DNA from 2 places in the Streptomyces sp. NPDC036822 genome. Region 1 is predicted to be linked to the other one. Evidence: riboswitches for the same ligand, from Rfam matches in the RefSeq annotation. Region 1 holds a riboswitch; the other holds the start of a gene.
What was found. A riboswitch is a leader RNA that binds a small molecule or an ion and turns the genes downstream of it on or off. The one in region 1 is predicted to bind glycine.

Region 1 (9,340 bases):
TTGACCGCCGCCATGCCGTTGCGCTCGATGCACGGGATCTGGACCAGACCGCCCACCGGGTCGCAGGTCAGGCCCAGGTTGTGCTCCATGCCGATCTCGGCCGCGTTCTCCACCTGCTCCGGGGAGCCGCCGAGGACCTCGGCGAGGGCGCCCGCCGCCATCGAGCAGGCCGAGCCGACCTCGCCCTGGCAGCCGACCTCGGCGCCGGAGATCGAGGCGTTCTCCTTGAAGAGCATGCCGATGGCGCCCGCCGCGAGCAGGAAGCGGACCACGCCCTCGTCGTCGGCGCCGGGCACGAAGTTCATGTAGTAGTGCAGGACCGCGGGGATGATGCCGGCCGCGCCGTTCGTCGGGGCGGTGACCACGCGGCCGCCCGCCGCGTTCTCCTCGTTCACGGCCATGGCGTAGAGGGTGATCCACTCCATCGCGAGCGCCGCCGGGTCGCCCTCGGAGCGCAGCTTGCGGGCCGTGTTCGCGGCGCGGCGGCGCACCTTGAGGCCGCCGGGCAGGATGCCCTCGCGGGACATGCCCCGCGCGACGCAGGCCTGCATGACGCGCCAGATCTCCAGGAGGCCCTCGCGGATCTCGTCCTCGGTGCGCCAGGCCTTCTCGTTCTCCAGCATCAGCGCCGAGATCGACAGACCGGTCTCCTTCGCCAGGCGCAGCAGCTCGTCGCCCGTGCGGAAGGGGTACTTCAGGACCGTGTCGTCCGGGACGATCGGGTTCTCGCCCTGCACGGCGTCCTCGTCCACGACGAAGCCGCCGCCGACCGAGTAGTACGTCTTCTCCAGGACCAGGGCGCCCTCGGCGTCGTACGCGAGGATCGTCATGCCGTTGGCGTGGTACGGCAGCGCCTTGCGGCGGTGCAGCACCAGGTCCTCGTCGAAGTCGAAGGGGATCTCGTGCACGCCGAGGAGGTTGATCCGGCCGCTCGACTTGATCCGCTCGACCTGGTCGTCCGCCGTCTCGACGTCGACCGTGCGCGGAGAGTCACCCTCCAGGCCGAGGAGGACGGCCTTCGGCGTGCCGTGACCGTGTCCGGTCGCGCCCAGGGAGCCGTACAGCTCCGCCCGTATCGAGGCCGTGTGGGCCAGCAGGCCCTCGTTCTTCAGTCGGCGGGCGAACATGCGCGCGGCGCGCATCGGACCCACCGTGTGGGAGCTGGACGGGCCGATGCCGATCGAGAACAGGTCGAAGACCGAGATGGCCACGGGGAACTCCTTGTGGGGGTGGTAGACGCCGTTGTCTGCCGGGGTGGAGCAGCAAAGCGCGGAAACAAGCGGTCGAACACGGGCTGGGGCACCGCGCTCACTGTCCAGTGTGCGCGGTGCCCCGGAGCTGTCGTACGAACGAACCTGGAACTAAAGCGTACGACGGAGGAAACTACTTCAGACCGGGGTACAGGGGGTGCTTCGCGGCCAGCGCGGTGACGCGGGCCTTGAGCGCCTGGGCCTTGTCCTCGTCGAAGCCGGGCTTCAGGGTCTCCGCGATGATGTCGGCGACCTCGGTGAAGTCCTCGGTGGCGAATCCGCGGGTCGCGAGCGCCGGCGTACCGATCCGCAGGCCCGAGGTGACCATCGGGGGGCGCGGGTCGTTCGGGATCGCGTTCCGGTTGACCGTGATGCCGACCTCGTGGAGGCGGTCCTCGGCCTGCTGCCCGTCGAGCTCGCTGTCGCGCAGGTCGACCAGGACCAGGTGCACGTCCGTGCCGCCGGACAGGATCGAGACGCCGTGCTCGGTGACGTCGCCCTGGACCAGGCGCTCGGCGAGGATGCGGGCACCCTCCACCGTGCGCTGCTGGCGCTCCTTGAACTCCTCCGAGGCCGCGACCTTGAAGGAGACGGCCTTCGCGGCGATCACGTGCTCCAGCGGGCCGCCCTGGAAGCCGGGGAAGACCGAGGAGTTCAGCTTCTTCGCGAAGTCCTTCTTCGCCAGGATGATGCCGCCGCGCGGCCCGCCCAGCGTCTTGTGCGTGGTGGAGGTCACCACGTCCGCGAACGGCACCGGGTTGGGGTGCAGCCCGGCGGCGACCAGGCCCGCGAAGTGGGCCATGTCGACCCACAGGAAGGCCTCGACCTCGTCGGCGATCCGGCGGAACTCCGCGAAGTCCAGCTGGCGCGGGTAGGCGGACCAGCCCGCGATGATCACCTTGGGGCGGTGCTCCTTGGCGAGGCGCTCGACCTCGGCCATGTCGACCAGTCCGGCGGCGTCCACGTGGTACGCGACCACGTTGAACTGCTTGCCGGAGAAGTTCAGGCGCATGCCGTGGGTGAGGTGGCCGCCGTGCGCCAGGTCCAGACCCAGGATGGTGTCGCCGGGCTGGGCGAGGGCGAAGAGCGCGGCCTGGTTGGCGGAGGCGCCGGAGTGCGGCTGCACGTTGGCGTACTCGGCGCCGAAGAGGTCCTTGACCCGGTCGATGGCGATCTGCTCCGCCACGTCCACGTGCTCGCAGCCGCCGTAGTAGCGGCGGCCCGGGTAGCCCTCGGCGTACTTGTTGGTCAGGACGGAGCCCTGCGCCTCCATGACCGCGACCGGAGCGAAGTTCTCCGAGGCGATCATCTCGAGGGTGGACTGCTGGCGGTGGAGCTCGGCGTCGACGGCGGCGGCGACGTCCGGGTCCAGCTCGTGAAGGGGGGTGTTGAGAAGCGACATGGATCGATCCCTCAGGGGTCTCAGTTCCCGGCGGAGAACGCGGCGTACTCGTCGGCGGAGAGCAGATCGTCCGGCTCGCCCGTGACACGTACCTTGAAGAGCCAGCCACCCTCGAACGGAGCGGTGTTCACCAGGGAGGGGTCGTTCACGACGTCCTCGTTGGCCTCCGTGACCTCACCGGTCACGGGGGAGTACAGGTCGCTGACGGACTTCGTCGACTCCAGCTCGCCGCAGGTCTCGCCCGCGGTGACGGTGTCACCGACCGCGGGGAGCTGGGCGTAGACGACGTCCCCGAGCGCGTTGGCCGCGAACTCGGTGATGCCGACCGTCGAGACGCCGTCCTCGGCGTCCGACAGCCACTCGTGCTCCTTGGTGTAGCGCAGCTGCTGGGGGTTGCTCATGACCTGATTCTCCTGGATCGGGGGAGTGCTGATGAACGTGGGTCTCGCGTGATGAGACGCGACGTGAGACGGAAGGCGGGACGCGCGGCCGGATCGTCCCGGCCGCGGAACGTCACTTCCGGCGCTTGTAGAAGGGCAGCGCCACGACCTCGTACGGCTCGTGGGTCCCGCGGATGTCCACACCTACACCCTGGGTGCCCGGCTCGGCGTGTGCCGCGTCCACGTAGGCCATGGCGATCGGCTTTCCGAGGGTCGGGGAGGGGGCGCCGGAGGTGACCTCGCCGACGACCACGCCGTCCGCGACGACCGCGAAGCCGGCGCGCGGCACCCGGCGGCCCTCGGCGACCAGGCCGACCAGCTTGCGGGGCGGGTCGACCGCGGCCCGCTCGGCGGCCGCCTCCAGGGCCTTGCGGCCGACGAAGTCGCCGTCGTTGGTCGTCTTCTCGAACTTCACGACCCGGCCGAGACCGGCGTCGAACGGGGTCAGCTCCGTGGTCAGCTCGTGGCCGTAGAGCGGCATGCCCGCCTCCAGGCGGAGCGTGTCACGGCAGGAGAGGCCGCAGGGGATGAGGCCGACCGGGGCGCCCGCCTCGGTCAGGGCCCGCCAGACGCCCTCGGCGTGCTCGGGCTTCAGGAACAGCTCGAAGCCGTCCTCGCCGGTGTAGCCGGTACGGGCGATCAGCGCGGGGACCCCGGCGACCGTGCCGGGCAGGCCGGCGTAGTACTTCAGCCCGTCCAGGTCGGCGTCGGTCAGCGACTTCAGGATGCCGGGGGACTCGGGGCCCTGGACGGCGATCAGCGCGTACGCGTCGCGGTCGTCCCGTACCTCGGCGTCGAAGCCCGCCGCACGCTCGGTGAGCGCGTCCAGGACGATCTGAGCGTTGGAGGCGTTGGCGACGACCATGTACTCGGTCTCGCCGAGGCGGTACACGATCAGGTCGTCGAGGATGCCGCCTTCCTCCCGGCAGATCATCGTGTAGCGCGCCCGGCCCGGGCCCACCGTGGAGATGTTGCCGACGAGGGCGAAGTCGAGCAGCTCGACGGCCTGCGGACCGGTGACCGTGATCTCGCCCATGTGCGACAGGTCGAAGAGGCCCGCCTTGGTGCGGACGGCGTTGTGCTCGTCACGCTCGCTGCCGTAGCGCAGCGGCATGTCCCAGCCCGCGAAGTCGGTCATGGTCGCGCCCAGGGAGCGATGCAGGGCATCGAGGGCGGTCAGACGGGCAGTGCTCATGGGTGTGGCTCCCGGGTCCCAGGGCGAAAAAGATCATGACGAGAGGACTTTCCTCCCCATCTGTCATGGAACCTGAGAGGTTCACCGAGGGCATCCTCGGCTTGCACCTTGGGTGGGGCGCGACGGCGCGCCCGCTTTTCAGATCTGCCTCATCCGCGCGGTACGGGGCCTGAGAGATTCAAGGGAGGGTCTTGCTCCTTCGGCGCCCGGACCGCCACAGCGCTGCTGCGGTCTGTCCGGAACTCTCCCGCGCGGATTCGAACGGCCGGTATGTGGTTGTGTGCGCTTGGCGCGCACATCATTGCACGCGGGTCCTGATCGGCAAATCGCTTGTGCCTCATTACCGTCTCTTTACACTTCTTGGGGAAGGGTCTTCGAGACCCGACAGGGGGAGAAGCGATGACGTTCCAACGAACCGGCGCCTACGCGACGAGTACCGGCATACCCGCCCCACGCGCCCGGGCCAGGACCCGGCGGCACGGCGCGGCCGCGCGCCTGCTGCGCGACCTGCGCGACCGGGACGGGCACGGCCCCCGTGTGCTCGCCTTCGCCGCGGGAGACCTCGTCGTCGTCTCCGGGCTGCCCGGCAGCGGCAAGTCGACCCTCATGCGCCGCGCGGCCGACGGCCGCGGCATCGACTCGCAGGACGCCCGGGAGCGCTGGGAGGCGCGGATGCCCGGCTTCCTGCCGTACGCGGTCTACCGCCCCCTCGTCCGCGTCGCGCACTACGCCGGCCTGCGCCGGGAGCTGCGCGCGGGGCGGAGCGTGATCGTCCACGACTGCGGCACCCAGTCCTGGGTGCGCGACTGGCTCGCCCGTGAGGCCCGCCGCAGAGGCCGCGCCCTGCACCTGGTCCTGCTCGACGTCACCCCGGCCGCCGCCCGCGAGGGCCAGCGCGACCGGGGCCGCGGCGTGTCCGGATACGCCTTCGCCCGGCACCGCCGGGCGGTCGGCAGGCTGCTGCGCTCCGTGGAGGCCGGCCGGCTGCCCCGCGGCTGCGCCTCGGCGACCCTGCTCGACCGGAACGCGGCCGGCGCCCTGCGGAAGATCACCTTCCGGGATGTCGGCTGACGGCGTACCCCCCGGCGGACCGGCCGCGGGCGGCGCCGCGGCCCGGCGCGCTCCGTATGCTTTTGGCCACGGCGGCGCGAGGGCGGCATTAGGGTTCTGCCCCGAGGGCGCGTGACCGGGCGCGTGAGAAGGGGACCGAGGACCGTGGACGTTTCGTGGCCGGGCAATGAGCTCGAAGAGGTGCTGTCCGCCTCGCTCGGCAACCCCGCCGCCGGGAGCCGGCTCGTCGAGGTGCTCGGCCGCAGCCCGGTCTGGGTTCCACTGCCCAACGGCGGCAGCCCCGAGAGCACCGACCTCGACCTCCCCACGCTGGAGATCGACGGCCTCCCCTATGTCCCCGTCTTCAGCTCCGAGCAGCAGTTCCTGGCCTGCGTCGGCAGCCACATGTCGTTCACGGTCGCACCCGCCCGCGACTTCGCCCGCGGCCTGCCCCCGCAGCTCGGCATCGCCGTGAATCCTGGTGGCACCGTCGGCGCCCCGCTGCCGCCCCCCGCCGTCGCCGAGCTGTGCCGGATCGGTCGCACCCCGCTGGACGGCCCCGCGAGCGGCGGCCGGGTCCGGCTCTTCGAGCCCGACTGGCAGGACGACCCCGTCGACTTCCTCTCCGCCGCGGCCGCCGAGTTCGAGGCCACCGGCATCGTGGCGAGCGCCCGGCGCGCCCTCGCCAGCGTCGAGGGGACCGAACCGGCCCTCTTCGTCGGCGTCCAGCTCGTCGCCTGGGACGGCGTCGACCGCAACGCGCCGCTGGACGCGCTCGGCCGCGCGCTGGGCCGGGTCGAGACCGCCTGGCCCGTGAATCTCATCCTCCTGGACGTTGCCCAGGACCCCGTGGCCGACTGGATGCTGGAGCGGGTGCGCCCGTTCTACCAGCGCGCCGCCGGCTGAGCGGGGCACCACGGAATGACACGTCAGGAAACAGGACCGATGGACGGACGAGGGGCGGAACACAAGTGAGCGCGTCAGGCACGGCCGCGGCCGGACAGGTCGAGCACATGCTGCGCCAGGTGGCACCCGGACGCTACGACGCGTACGAGCGGCTGCTGCACGCCCTCGCGGACGGCGACGTGTGGATGCTCCTCTGGCACGGCCAGGCCGGATCACCCGACGCCCAGTACGGCAACATGGAGGTCGACGGCCTCGGCTACGCCCCCTGTGTCACCTCCGCCCAGGAGCTGGCGGCCTCCGGCTGGAACCGCGCCCACGAGGTGGTCACCGGCCGCGACATCGCCCGGGCCCTCTACCCCGACCACTGGGGCATCTGGCTCAACCCGCACGACTCCGGCGGCGGGGTCGGCATCCCCTGGGCCGACCTGCGCAGGATCGCCACCGGTCTCGACCGGATGCCCGCCGGCCCGCTGCGCCTGAGCGAACCCGCGCTCGAGCTGCCCCAGTTCTACGCCCTGCTGACGCAGAACGCGCACCGCACCCCCGCCGTGCGGGCGCTGCGCCGCGCCTGGGTGCAGCCCGCGCTCGGCTCCCCGTACCTCGCCATCGGCCTGGACCTCTACGACACCTCCCCGGCCTCGGTCGACGCGGTGCGGGCGATGATGCGGCAGTCGGTCTCCGCCGTCCCCGACGGGCTCCCCGTCTCGACGGTCGCGATGTCGGACGAGTACGACCCGGTGGCGATGTGGCTGCGGGCCAACGCCCGCCCCTTCTACGACCGCGACGCCCACGCCTCCCCCGCTCCGTCCGCTCCCGGCTACGGCTACCCGCCCCGGCCCTGACCGGCGAACTCGTCCATATGACAGGGGCGTTAACCGGGGCAGCGCACTTGTCCCGGATCTGCCCGGTTTGGCAAGTGTCCGGGTCTCGACTAGGTATCACCGCTATCCGGACTGTTCTCCAGCTGGTTCCCCGTCGGTAGTGTTCGGCCGGTCAAGACCTCTCACACGGCGGAACCTGGGGTGGACCCATGCGAATAATCAAGTCCCGTACGGTCCGGGCGATCACGGTGGCGGCAGCCGTCACCCTGATCGCCACGGGGTGCTCCAGTGAGCGCGGCAAGGACGGGGACAAGGCCGGCGCGAAGGACACCTTCGTGTTCGCCGGTGCCGGTGACCCCGGTTCCCTCGACCCCGCCCTCGCCAGCGACGGTGAGACCTTCCGGGTGACCCGGCAGGCCTTCGAGGCGCTGCTGGAGCACGAGTCCGGCGGCAGCAAGCTCGTCGGCGGCCTGGCCGAGACCTGGGAGAGCAACCCCGCCGGCACGGTGTGGACGTTCAACCTCCGCAAGGGCGTGAAGTTCCACGACGGCGAGGCGTTCAACGCCGCCGCCGTCTGCGCGAACTACGACCACTGGTTCAACTGGAAGGGTACGTACCAGTCCAGCGCGGTCTCCTACTACTGGCAGACCATCATGGGCGGCTTCGCCAAGAACGAGGACAAGGAAGCCCCCAAGCCGAACTACAAGTCCTGCACGGCCAAGGACGACAACACCGCCGTCATCGAGGTCAACGAGCCCTCGGCGAACCTGCCCGGCGGCTTCTCCCTCCAGGCCCTCGCGATCCACTCGCCGAAGGCCCTGAAGGAGTACGCGAAGCAGGACGCGACCGCCAAGGGCGACGCGATCACGTACCCCAAGTACAGCCAGGAGGCCGGCACGGTCGCCGGCACCGGCCCGTACAAGATCACGAAGTGGAACAAGGGCAACAAGGAAGTCTCCCTGGAGCGCTTCGACGACTACTGGGGTGCGAAGGCCAAGGTGAAGAACCTGGTCTTCCGCACGATCGACACCGAGGCCGGCCGCCGTCAGGCGCTGCAGGCCGGTGACATCGACGGCTACGACCTGGTCGCGCCGGCCGATGTGAAGACGCTGGAGGGCGAGGGCTACAAGGTCCCGACCCGTGACGTCTTCAACATCTTCTACGTCGGCATGACGCAGTCGAAGAACCCGGCGCTGAAGAAGCCCGAGGTCCGCCAGGCCATCTCGCACGCCATCGACCGGGAGGGCATCGTCAAGACCCAGCTCCCCGAGGGTGGCAAGGCCGCGACCCAGTTCATGCCCGACACGGTCGCCGGCTTCTCGGACAAGGTGAAGACCTACCCCTTCGACACCGCCAAGGCCAAGGAGCTCCTCAAGAAGGCCGGTGAGGAGAAGCTCACGATCGAGTTCTGCTACCCGACCGAGGTCACCCGCCCGTACATGCCGGCCCCGCAGGACATGTTCGAGCGCATGAAGGCCGACCTGGAGAAGGCCGGCATCACGGTCACCCCGAAGGCCATGAAGTGGGCCCCGGACTACCTGGACGCCACCGAGGCGGGCTCCTGCGCCCTGCACATGCTCGGCTGGACCGGTGACTTCAACGACGGCTACAACTTCATCGGCACCTGGTTCGCCGGGCCCGACAAGCAGTGGGGCTTCAACGAGAAGAAGGTCTTCGACGCGGTGAACGCCGCCTCCAAGGTCACCGACCCCGCGGGTCGCGTCGAGGCCTACAAGAAGGCCAACGAGGCGATCATGGAGTACGTCCCGGGCGTTCCGATCTCGGCTTCCCCGCCGGCCATCGCCTTCGCCAAGAACGTCAACCCGCCGAAGGTCTCCCCGCTGACGCAGGAGAACTTCGCCGAGGTCTCCTTCAAGTAATCGCACATCAGCGGGTCCGCCCGGCCACGGAACCTCGGTGGCCGGGCGGACCCGCATCGACGCACGTAAGAAAGGGGCACGCGGGGTGCTGCGACTCGTCGTACGAAGACTGCTACAGCTCATACCCACCCTGCTCGGCCTGTCGGTTCTGCTCTTCCTCTGGCTGAACCGGCTGCCCGGCGGACCCGCCTCAGCGATCCTGGGCGAGCGGGCGACCGAAGCCGAAGTGGCACGCATCAACCGGGCCCTCGGCCTGGACCAGCCCGTCTGGGTGCAGTACGGCCGCTTCCTCAAGCGCATCGTGGAGCTCGATCTGGGCACCTCCACCCAGACCGGTCAGCCGGTGTGGGACGAGTTCGCGACCCGCTTCCCCGCCACGGTGGAACTCAGCATCGT
Region 2 (9,340 bases), on a different contig from region 1:
AGAAGGGTGTAGCGGTCGACGTCCGAAAGGTTCTCGAAGACGAGGTCGCGCTGGGCGAGGGTGGGCAGAATTCCGATCATCACCACGCCCGCGTCGACTTCCCGGGCTTTGCGATCGGCATATCCCAGACCCGTACGCAGCTCCTCGGCGAGCCTGTCGAATACCCGCCCGGCGAGCTGGTGCGGAGCGATGTTCACTTCGAGATTGAACATTCCGAGTTCCGTCTGGAAATCCGGGCTGGCGATCCGCTCGAGCACCCGCCCATTGACCATCCGGGGCATGCCGTCACGGCCGGCGAGATTGAGCTCGATCTCCATGCCCATGAGATTTCGCGGCCCGTCGAACCTCTTCTCCGCCAGAAGCCTCGCGAGGCCCGCGAGACACTGCTGGAGCTTCCTGCGGTACCGCTGCCGGTCGGACAGGCCGAACCCGTCCGCCACGACCTTCTCACCCATCGAAGCGTCCTTCCCCGCATGGGCGGCCGCGGCGACGGCCGCGCGTGTCACGGACGATGATGCCCCGAGGGACTGATCCGTAACGCCTGCGCGGCGACCGCGTTGGACGATAGGCTGAGAGGAGTTCCGTCCGGCACACCCCTCGGGCATGCAGCATAGGACATATTCCAGCGACATAATCGCCGGAACCATGCGATCGATAATCGGCCGTCCGTAGCCAGGACAACACCGCAGGCAGACGCCGCGGAACCGCCGGGAAGCCAGGGAATCGCCGCGTAAATGGGTCCGGATGAAGCCTTGCCCGCAATATCCCCGTCAGCTAGCGGAAACACTGCGTGAACACCTCTCGTATAAACTCCGCGGACGAGGCAGAGTGTTGGCGCTCGGCCATGGCCTCTTGGCCCCTTCCGGCCGGCAGCTGACAGCGCCGTCGTACCTGCCCACGCGTCACCGTGTCTCCTGAGCGAGAGGCGACCCATCATGCTCCGACCCTCACCGGCCCCTGCGCCGGCCCTGCGAAGTGTCCTCGCGGCCCTCGGTTCCCCCACCGCCGTCCGCGAGGCGCGAACGCCCGCCCTCCGGGCCGCCCTGGGCCCGCTGAGTCCCGAACTGCCCCTGCCCGTACACGTCCTCGACGTGCGGGACGAGGTGGCCCCGCCGGGGCGGACTCCGCGGACCCGGCTCACCGGCTGGCGCTTCCTCATCCGGGGCACCGACCGGGCCGTCGCGGCCGCGGACACCATGCTCACGCCCGACGGCTGGACGTTCTCGCACTTCTTCGAGGGGCCGTACGTCGCCGCGACGGAACGCGCGCTCCTCCAGGCCGACGCGCTGCCCACGGCGTACCAGCCCCGGCTGCTGTCCGTCCCGGAGCTGTACATGCTGACGCTGTGGCTGCACGGCGACACCGAGGCCGACGGCGCCTCGGCCTCGCCCGCGCCCACCGATCTGCTGATCCCGCTCGCCCCCGCCCCGCCGGGCATCGCCGCCCACCGCCCGCACCGGGTCGCGGACCTGCTGCCCCTCCTGAGCCTGCGCCTCGCACCGCCACCGCTGTACGGCACTCCGGCGCCGGCCTGATCCAGCGCACGCGCACCCGTGCCCCGCGACCGATCCGGTCGCGGGGCACGGTTCGTGGGAGCACCGTCCGAGCGGGACCTCTCGACGGCGCGGCCCCTCGGCCGGGTCCGGTCGGGGCCGCTCAGACGTCCACGGTTCGTCCGGACGTGCCCGCCGGGCCGCGTCGAACACCCCCGTCGAACGACCCGACCCGGACGGACTAGCCCGCTGGGGCTATGCCGAACCACCCGAAGTGACCTCCGAGTTGAGTTGAACCGCCCGCGCGGGTGATACGTCTTCATGCAGTAGGAAGAGCTGCCGCGAAATACCTGCGGATCGACGTCCGTGGGGGAACACTGGACCAACCGAACCGACAACGGGGGGCGGCCATGAGCACCGCGTCGAGCCGCAGGACGACATTCACCACGACCCAGCGAAAGAACCCACCCATGTGTCAGCACCAGCCAGCCTGTCCCACCGCCGACTCCGCCGACCGGGAGGCGGCGCGTCTGATGGCACACCACCCGGAGCAGGGCTGGAGCCTGCTGTGCAACGGAGTCCTGCTCTTCGAGGACACCGGTGAACTGCTGCCCGACGGGCAGATCATCGCCCCGCACCGCCCGCTCAGGGCGGCCCAGGTGACGACCGCCGCCTGACGGGAGGGCAGTCCCGCGGAAGGCGGTCCCACAGCACACGCACGAGGAACACGACAAGGGCCGGCCCGGAGGAGTCCTCCGAACCGGCCCTGACTCATGCTCAGTTGTCGTACGCGTCCAGCGGCGGGCAGGAGCAGACCAGGTTGCGGTCCCCGAACGCCCCGTCGATCCGGCGGACCGGCGGCCAGTACTTGTCCGCGGCCGAGACGCCGGCCGGGAAGACCGCCTCGTCACGGGTGTACGCGTGGTTCCACTCGCCGCCCAGCGCGGCCGCCGTGTGCGGCGCGTTGCGGAGCGGGTTGTCGTCGGCGGGCCACTCGCCCGACGCGACCTTCTCGATCTCGCCGCGGATCGCGATCATCGTGTCGCAGAAGCGGTCGAGCTCGGTCAGGTCCTCGGACTCGGTCGGCTCGATCATCAGCGTGCCGGCGACCGGGAAGGACATCGTCGGCGCGTGGAAGCCGTAGTCGATCAGACGCTTGGCGATGTCGTCGACGCTGACACCGGTCGCCTTGGAGATCGGGCGCAGGTCGACGATGCACTCGTGGGCGACCAGACCGGCCGGGCCGGTGTAGAGCACCGGGTAGTGCGGCTCCAGGCGCTTGGCGATGTAGTTCGCGGCGAGGACGGCCACCTGCGTGGCGCGCGTGAGGCCCTCGCCACCCATCAGGCGCACGTACGACCACGAGATCGGCAGGATCCCCGCCGAGCCCCAGGGGGCGGCCGAGATCGGGCCGACGCCCGTCTCCGGTCCCGCGGCGGGCTGGAGCGGGTGGCTGGGCAGGTACGGCGCGAGGTGCGCGCGCACGCCGACCGGGCCGACGCCGGGGCCGCCGCCGCCGTGCGGGATGCAGAAGGTCTTGTGCAGGTTGAGGTGCGAGACGTCGCCGCCGAACTTGCCGGGCTTGGCGAGGCCGACGAGCGCGTTGAGGTTGGCACCGTCGACGTACACCTGACCGCCGGCGTCGTGCACGGCGCCGCAGATGTCGGCGACGTGCTCCTCGAACACGCCGTGCGTGGACGGGTAGGTGATCATCAGCACGGACAGCTCGTCGCGGTACTGCTCGATCTTCGCGCGCAGGTCCTCGACGTCGACCTCGCCGTCGTCGGCGGTCTTGACGACGACGACCTTCATGCCCGCCATCACGGCGCTGGCGGCGTTGGTGCCGTGCGCCGACGACGGGATCAGGCAGACCGTGCGCTGGAGGTCGCCGTTGGCCCGGTGGTAGGCGCGGACAGCGAGCAGACCGGCGAGCTCGCCCTGCGAACCGGCGTTGGGCTGGAGGGAGACCTTGTCGTAGCCGGTGACCTCGGCGAGACGCTCCTCCAGCTCGGTGATGAGCGTGAGGTAGCCCTGCGCCTGGTCGATGGGGGCGAAGGGGTGCATCTGGCCGAACTCCGGCCAGGTCACCGGCTCCATCTCGGTGGTCGCGTTCAGCTTCATGGTGCAGGAGCCGAGCGGGATCATGCCGCGGTCCAGCGCGTAGTCGCGGTCGGCGAGCCTGCGGAGGTAGCGCAGCATCGACGTCTCGGAGCGGTGCGCGTGGAAGACCGGGTGGGTCAGGTACGCGTCGGTGCGCAGGAGCGCGGCGGGCAGCCTGTCCTCGGCGGTGACGTCCAGGGCCTCGATGTCGGCGTCGACCCCGAAGGCGCTCCACACGGCGCCGATCTGGGCGCGGCCGGTGGTCTCGTCGCACGAGACCGACACATGGTCGGCGTCGACGCGGTAGAGGTTGACGCCGGCCTCACGGGCGGCGGCGACGGCCTCGGCGGCCTTGCCCGGCACGCGGACGGTGAGGGTGTCGAAGTACGCGTCGTGCACGACCTCGACGCCGCCGGCGCGCAGTCCCTCGGCGAGGACGGTGGCGTACCGGTGAACGCGCTGCGCGATCTGCTTCAGGCCGTCGGGGCCGTGGTAGACGGCGTACATGCCGGCCATGACGGCGAGCAGCACCTGGGCGGTGCAGATGTTGCTGGTGGCCTTCTCGCGGCGGATGTGCTGCTCGCGGGTCTGCAGGGCCAGACGGTAGGCCCTGTTCCCGTCGGCGTCGACGGAGACGCCGACGAGGCGGCCGGGGAGGGAGCGGGCGTGCTTGTCCTGGACGGCCATGTAACCGGCGTGCGGACCGCCGAAGCCCATGGGTACGCCGAAGCGCTGGGTGGTGCCGACGGCGATGTCCGCGCCCAGCTCGCCAGGCGAGGTGAGCAGGGTCAGCGCGAGCAGGTCGGCGGCGACGGTGACGATCGCGCCCAGCTCGTGGGCCGCGTCGATGACCGGCTTGATGTCCCGGACGGCGCCGGAGGCTCCGGGGTACTGGAGCAGGACGCCGAAGACGCCGCGCTCGGCGACGTCGGCGGGAATGCCGTCGCTCAGGTCGGCGACGACGACCTCGACCCCGGTGGGCTCGGCACGCGTCTCGATGACGGCGATGGTCTGCGGCAGGGCGTCGGCGTCGACGAGGAAGACACCGTTCTTGACCTTGCCGACCCGGCGGGACAGGGCCATGGCCTCGGCGGCCGCGGTGCCCTCGTCCAGCAGCGAGGCACCGGACGTGGGCAGGCCGGTCAGGTCGGCGACCATCGTCTGGAAGTTGAGCAGCGCCTCGAGGCGGCCCTGGGAGATCTCCGGCTGGTAGGGCGTGTACGCCGTGTACCAGGCGGGGTTCTCCATCACGTTCCGGAGGATGACCGGCGGGGTGAAGGTCCCGTAGTAGCCGAGGCCGATCATCGGGGCGAGGACCTGGTTGCGGTCGGCGAGCTCACGCAGCTCCGCGAGGACCTCGGCCTCGGTGCGGGCGGCGGGCAGACCGAGCGCCTCGGCGCTCTTGATCACGTCCGGCACGGCGGCGGCGGTCAGCTCGTCCAGGGAGCCGTAGCCGACCTGCGCGAGCATCTTGGCACGGGCTTCGGCGTCGGGCCCGATGTGCCGCTGTTCGAACGGGATGCCCTGTTCGAGCTCGGAGAGCGGGATGCGGTGAGCGGTCATGTACGGAGGCCTCCTGGTCGTCACGACCTGCGAGAAGCACCACGGCGCGGGTGCCCGGACGGCCTCCCCCTCTGTCATCTCAACCTGAGAGCTTCACCGGCACGCCGAAGGGGCACGCCGGCTTTCACCGTCGGTGAGAGCGGATGCCGTCTGACGCCCGCCCTGCTTTCCAGAGTGACCTCGTCCGTGCGGTACAGGGGCCTGAGAGATTCCGGGGAGGATTTGCTCCTTCGGCGCCTCCGAAAGGTTTCTCCGGAGGACTCTCCCGCACGGGGTCGACAGCCACAGCCAGCCTACCAGCGCGCTTCCCCCTGCCGTCGCTCAAGTGGCCGACATCTCGGATGTGCACTTTCGTAGTCTCTGTAGAGCAGTCGCGACCAGTTGGAGGGACCGTGCAGACCGACATCGATCCGCGCAGCCTGATCGGCCGCAAGGCGTTCGACCGCGACGGCAACAAGATCGGCACCGTGGACGAGGTGTACCTCGACGACGCGACCGGAGTGCCCGAATGGGCCGCGGTCCGCACCGGCCTGTTCAGCCGGGACGCCTTCGTCCCCCTGGAGCCCAGCGAACTGCTCGAGGACGGCCTGCGCATCCCGTACGAGCGCGCCCTGATCAAGGACGCACCGGACTTCGGCGTGGGCCGCCACCTCTCCCCGGAGCAGGAGCTCCAGCTCTACCGCCACTACAACATCGCCCTCCCCCCGGTCCCCGACCGCGACTTCGGCCACTTGGCGGGCCAGGAAGAGACCTGACGGGACCGCCGTCCGGCCCGACCGCGCACGCCCCCTGGCGACGGGCGTCGGGTCCGGTGGCGCATGTCCCGCGGCGAGGGGCGTCGAGCCCGGCCGCGCGCCAGGCCGGCCTTACGGCGGCCCTCCGGTCCGATCGCCGGCGGGCCGCTACGCCACGGCCGCCGGCCCCTCCCCGCGTCCGACCAGGGGCAGCGGATCCGCCGGCTCCAGCTGGGGGTCGTCGACGGGAAACGTCCGCACCCGACCGGGCGCCGAGCCCGGTTCCTCGAAGCGCACGGTGACCCGGCCGACGCCGCTCCCCTGCACCCACCCCGCCCCGTGGACCGCGTGCCGTACGTCGTGCCCGGGCGACCACCGTCGCTCGGGCGGCGCCTCCGTGCCGTCCGTCCCGGCCTCGGACGGCTCCCCCGGCTCCGGCAGCCGGTCCGGCGACGCCTCCGCTCCTCCGGGCGCCTCCCCCGCCGCTTCGGCTTCGGCCCGCGCTTCCGCCTCCGCCTGGGCGAACAGGTCCTCCTGGGTGAAGTCCGCGAGCCCGCTGACCCCCACCCCCAGAAGCCTCACCCCGCCCGTGGTGTCCACCCCTTCGAGGAGCCTTCCCGCGGCCTCCCGCACCACCACCGGATCGTCGGTGGGCCCGCGCAGCGTCTCGGACCGCGTCAGCGTCGAGAAGTCGTACCGCCGCACCTTGAGCACGATCGTCCGCCCCGAGTGCCCGGAGCCCCGCAGCCGCCCCACGCACCGCTCCGCCAGCCGCTCCACCTCCATGCGGATCCGCAGCCGGTCGTGCAGGTCCACGTCGAAGGTGTCCTCCACCGACACCGACTTCGCGTCCCTCTCGGCCACCACGGGCCTGTCGTCGTACCCCTGCGCCATCCTGTACAGGGAGGCGCCGTGCGACCGCCCCAGGAGCCGTACAAGCTCGTCCTCGCCCGCCTCCGCGAGGTCGGCCACCGTGGTCATGCCCGCGCGCCGCAGATGTTCCCCCGTGGCCGGCCCGACGCCCGGCAGGATGCGGACCGACTTCGGCCCGAGCAGCTCCCGCTCCGTGCCCGGCTCGATCAGTACCAGCCCGTCCGGTTTCGCCTCCTCCGAGGCGATCTTCGCGATCATCTTGGACCCCGCGAGGCCCACCGAGCCCGTCAGCCCGGTCGCCGCCAGGATGTCCCGCCGCAGCCGCTCCCCCGCCCGGCGCGCACCCGCACTGTCGTCGGCCTGCGCCCCGGCCTCCAGGTCCACGAAGGCCTCGTCCAGGCTGAGCGGCTCCACCAGCGGCGACAGCCGCCCCAGCAGCTCCATGACCTGCTCGCTGATCGAACGGTAGAACGCGAAGCGCGGCACGAGATAGGCGGCGTTCGGCGCGCGCCTGCGCGCTTGCGCCATCGGCATCGCCGAGTGGACACCGAAGCGCCGCGCCTCGTACGACGCGGTGGCGACCACTCCGCGCGGCCCGAGACCGCCCACCACCACGGGCTTTCCGCGCAGGCTCGGCTTCGCCGCCTGCTCGGCGGCCGCGAAGAAGGCATCCATGTCGAGATGCAGGATCGTCGGCGCGGCTCTCACATCTCCGATGCTGCCCTACGCCACTGACAATCGGGCCGTACGGCCGTACGGAGCGCGGACGGCGTGCCCGCCACCGCCGGCCGACCCGCGCCGGGGCTCAGACGGCCCGGTCGCGCCGTCGCCGGGCCAGTTCGTCCCCGGGGTTGTGACCGATCAGCGTCTCGCCCGTGTCCACGCGCTCCCCGTGCAGCTGGGACAGCGCGGACTCCACGTCCCGCCAGACCACGCCCACCGCGATCCCGAAGACGCCCTGCCCGCCCTGGAGCAGGGAGACGACCTCGTCGGGCGAGGAACACTCGTACACGGTGGCGCCGTCGCTCATCAGCGTCATCCGCTCCAGATCGCGGAAGCCGTGGGCGCGCAGGTGCTGCACGGCGGCCCGGATGTTCTGCAGCGCGACCCCGGTGTCCAGGAAACGCTTGACGATCTTGAGGACGACGACGTCGCGGAAGCTGTACAGCCGCTGCGTCCCCGAGCCGTACGCGGCCCGCACGCTCGGCTCGACGAGGCCGGTACGCGCCCAGTAGTCCAATTGGCGGTACGTGATCCCGGCCGCGGCGCACGCGGTGGGACCCCGGTACCCCACGGTCTCCGCGTCGGCGTCCGTCTCCGCATCGCCCTGACCCGCGCCCGCGTCCGTACCGAAGTCGCTCACACCGCCGTGAAGCGGATACGGACCGCTCTCCCCGGGCGCACGCCCGAGGGAGCCCCCTGCCGTACCGTCGCCGCTGCTCATCACGCCGACCCTCCGTCCTTGACCTGCCCACACGAAGGTAGGCAGTCACTCGGGGTGCGTCAACGATCGCCACACTCGGCACGCCGAGTGATAATCACCCTGAGAGTGGTTTCCCGTATCTCTCTTCGGGGAACGGCTAGTCGGATGCGCTGACGCACCATCGGATCAGCGCCCCGCGGAGCGACTCCCCGCCGCCACGGCACCCCACCGGATCGGCACCTGTCGAGGCGCCGCGCCGGACCCGGCGCCTCACTGGCTGCTGGAACCGAAGTCCTCGGGGGAGATCTGGTCGAGGAACTCGCGGAACTTCTCCACCTCGTCCTCCTGCTCGTCCGGAATCGCGATGCCGGCGTCGTCCAGGACACCGTCACTGCCGAAGATCGGCGTCCCGGTGCGCAGGGCCAGCGCTATCGCGTCGGACGGCCTGGCGCTCACCTCGACGCCGCTGGCGAAGACCAGCTCCGCGTAGAAGACCCCGTCTCGGAGATCGGTGATGCGGACCTCCGTGAGCTCCTGGCCGACGGCCTCCAGGACGTCCTTGAAAAGGTCGTGCGTCAGCGGCCTCGCAGGGGCCATGCCCTGCTGAGCGAAGGCGATCGCGGTCGCCTCACCTGGTCCGATCCAGATGGGGAGGTACCGATCGCCTCCCACTTCACGCAGGAGCACGATCGGCTGGTTCGAGGGCATTTCCACCCGGACACCCACAACGTCGAGCTCGTTCACACAGCAACCCTAGGACGTGCTCGACCGGTTTGGGTAGTCGGGGCCCCGCAAGATCAAGGCAGCCGGAGTCCGAGGGCGGTCTGGACCAGTGCCGCGTGCAGCCTCACGGACAGTCCTGCGAGCTCCTTCGCGGTGGCCTCCGCATGGGCCCTGGTCTGCGGATTACGGTGCCGGCGCAGCGGCGCGACCATCTGTTCGACCAGTCCGGCCTCACGGTCGGCGGCCGCCTTCACCGCCCTGAGATGACGCGGTTCGAGACCGAATCTGCCCAGATCCGCCACGAGCCTGGCGACCGTGACCGCCTCGGCGTCGTAGCCTCCCTCGGCCCCCGGGGCGATCAGGCCGTACGACTCCCACTCCGCGAGCTCCTCCTCGCTCACCTCGGCGGCGGCGAGCAGCTCGGCCCGCCC

Region 2: linked by a shared signal. The riboswitch ahead of gcvP (aminomethyl-transferring glycine dehydrogenase) and the one ahead of gcvT (glycine cleavage system aminomethyltransferase GcvT) in region 1 are both predicted to bind glycine.

Annotation. Positions count from the first base shown of each region.
Region 1 is NZ_JBVJPY010000002.1:420,358-429,697, forward strand. Features, by position in the region: gene ACZ68P_RS06250 (L-serine ammonia-lyase) at 1-1,211, opposite strand, end outside; gene glyA (serine hydroxymethyltransferase) at 1,384-2,652, opposite strand; gene gcvH (glycine cleavage system protein GcvH) at 2,673-3,053, opposite strand; gene gcvT (glycine cleavage system aminomethyltransferase GcvT) at 3,166-4,287, opposite strand; glycine riboswitch at 4,436-4,547, opposite strand; gene ACZ68P_RS06270 (AAA family ATPase) at 4,687-5,358, shown strand; gene ACZ68P_RS06275 (enhanced serine sensitivity protein SseB) at 5,503-6,243, shown strand; gene ACZ68P_RS06280 (enhanced serine sensitivity protein SseB C-terminal domain-containing protein) at 6,309-7,085, shown strand; gene ACZ68P_RS06285 (ABC transporter substrate-binding protein) at 7,274-8,944, shown strand; gene ACZ68P_RS06290 (ABC transporter permease) at 9,030-9,340, shown strand, end outside.
Region 2 is NZ_JBVJPY010000017.1:7,161-16,500, reverse strand. Features, by position in the region: gene ACZ68P_RS29190 (glutamate-cysteine ligase family protein) at 1-455, opposite strand, end outside; gene ACZ68P_RS29185 (hypothetical protein) at 936-1,535, shown strand; gene ACZ68P_RS29180 (DUF5999 family protein) at 1,964-2,170, shown strand; gene gcvP (aminomethyl-transferring glycine dehydrogenase) at 2,271-5,156, opposite strand; glycine riboswitch at 5,336-5,434, opposite strand; gene ACZ68P_RS29170 (PRC-barrel domain-containing protein) at 5,549-5,911, shown strand; gene ACZ68P_RS29165 (DNA polymerase IV) at 6,059-7,471, opposite strand; gene ACZ68P_RS29160 (MerR family transcriptional regulator) at 7,569-8,207, opposite strand; gene ACZ68P_RS29155 (bifunctional nuclease family protein) at 8,457-8,930, opposite strand; gene ftsR (transcriptional regulator FtsR) at 8,984-9,340, opposite strand, start outside.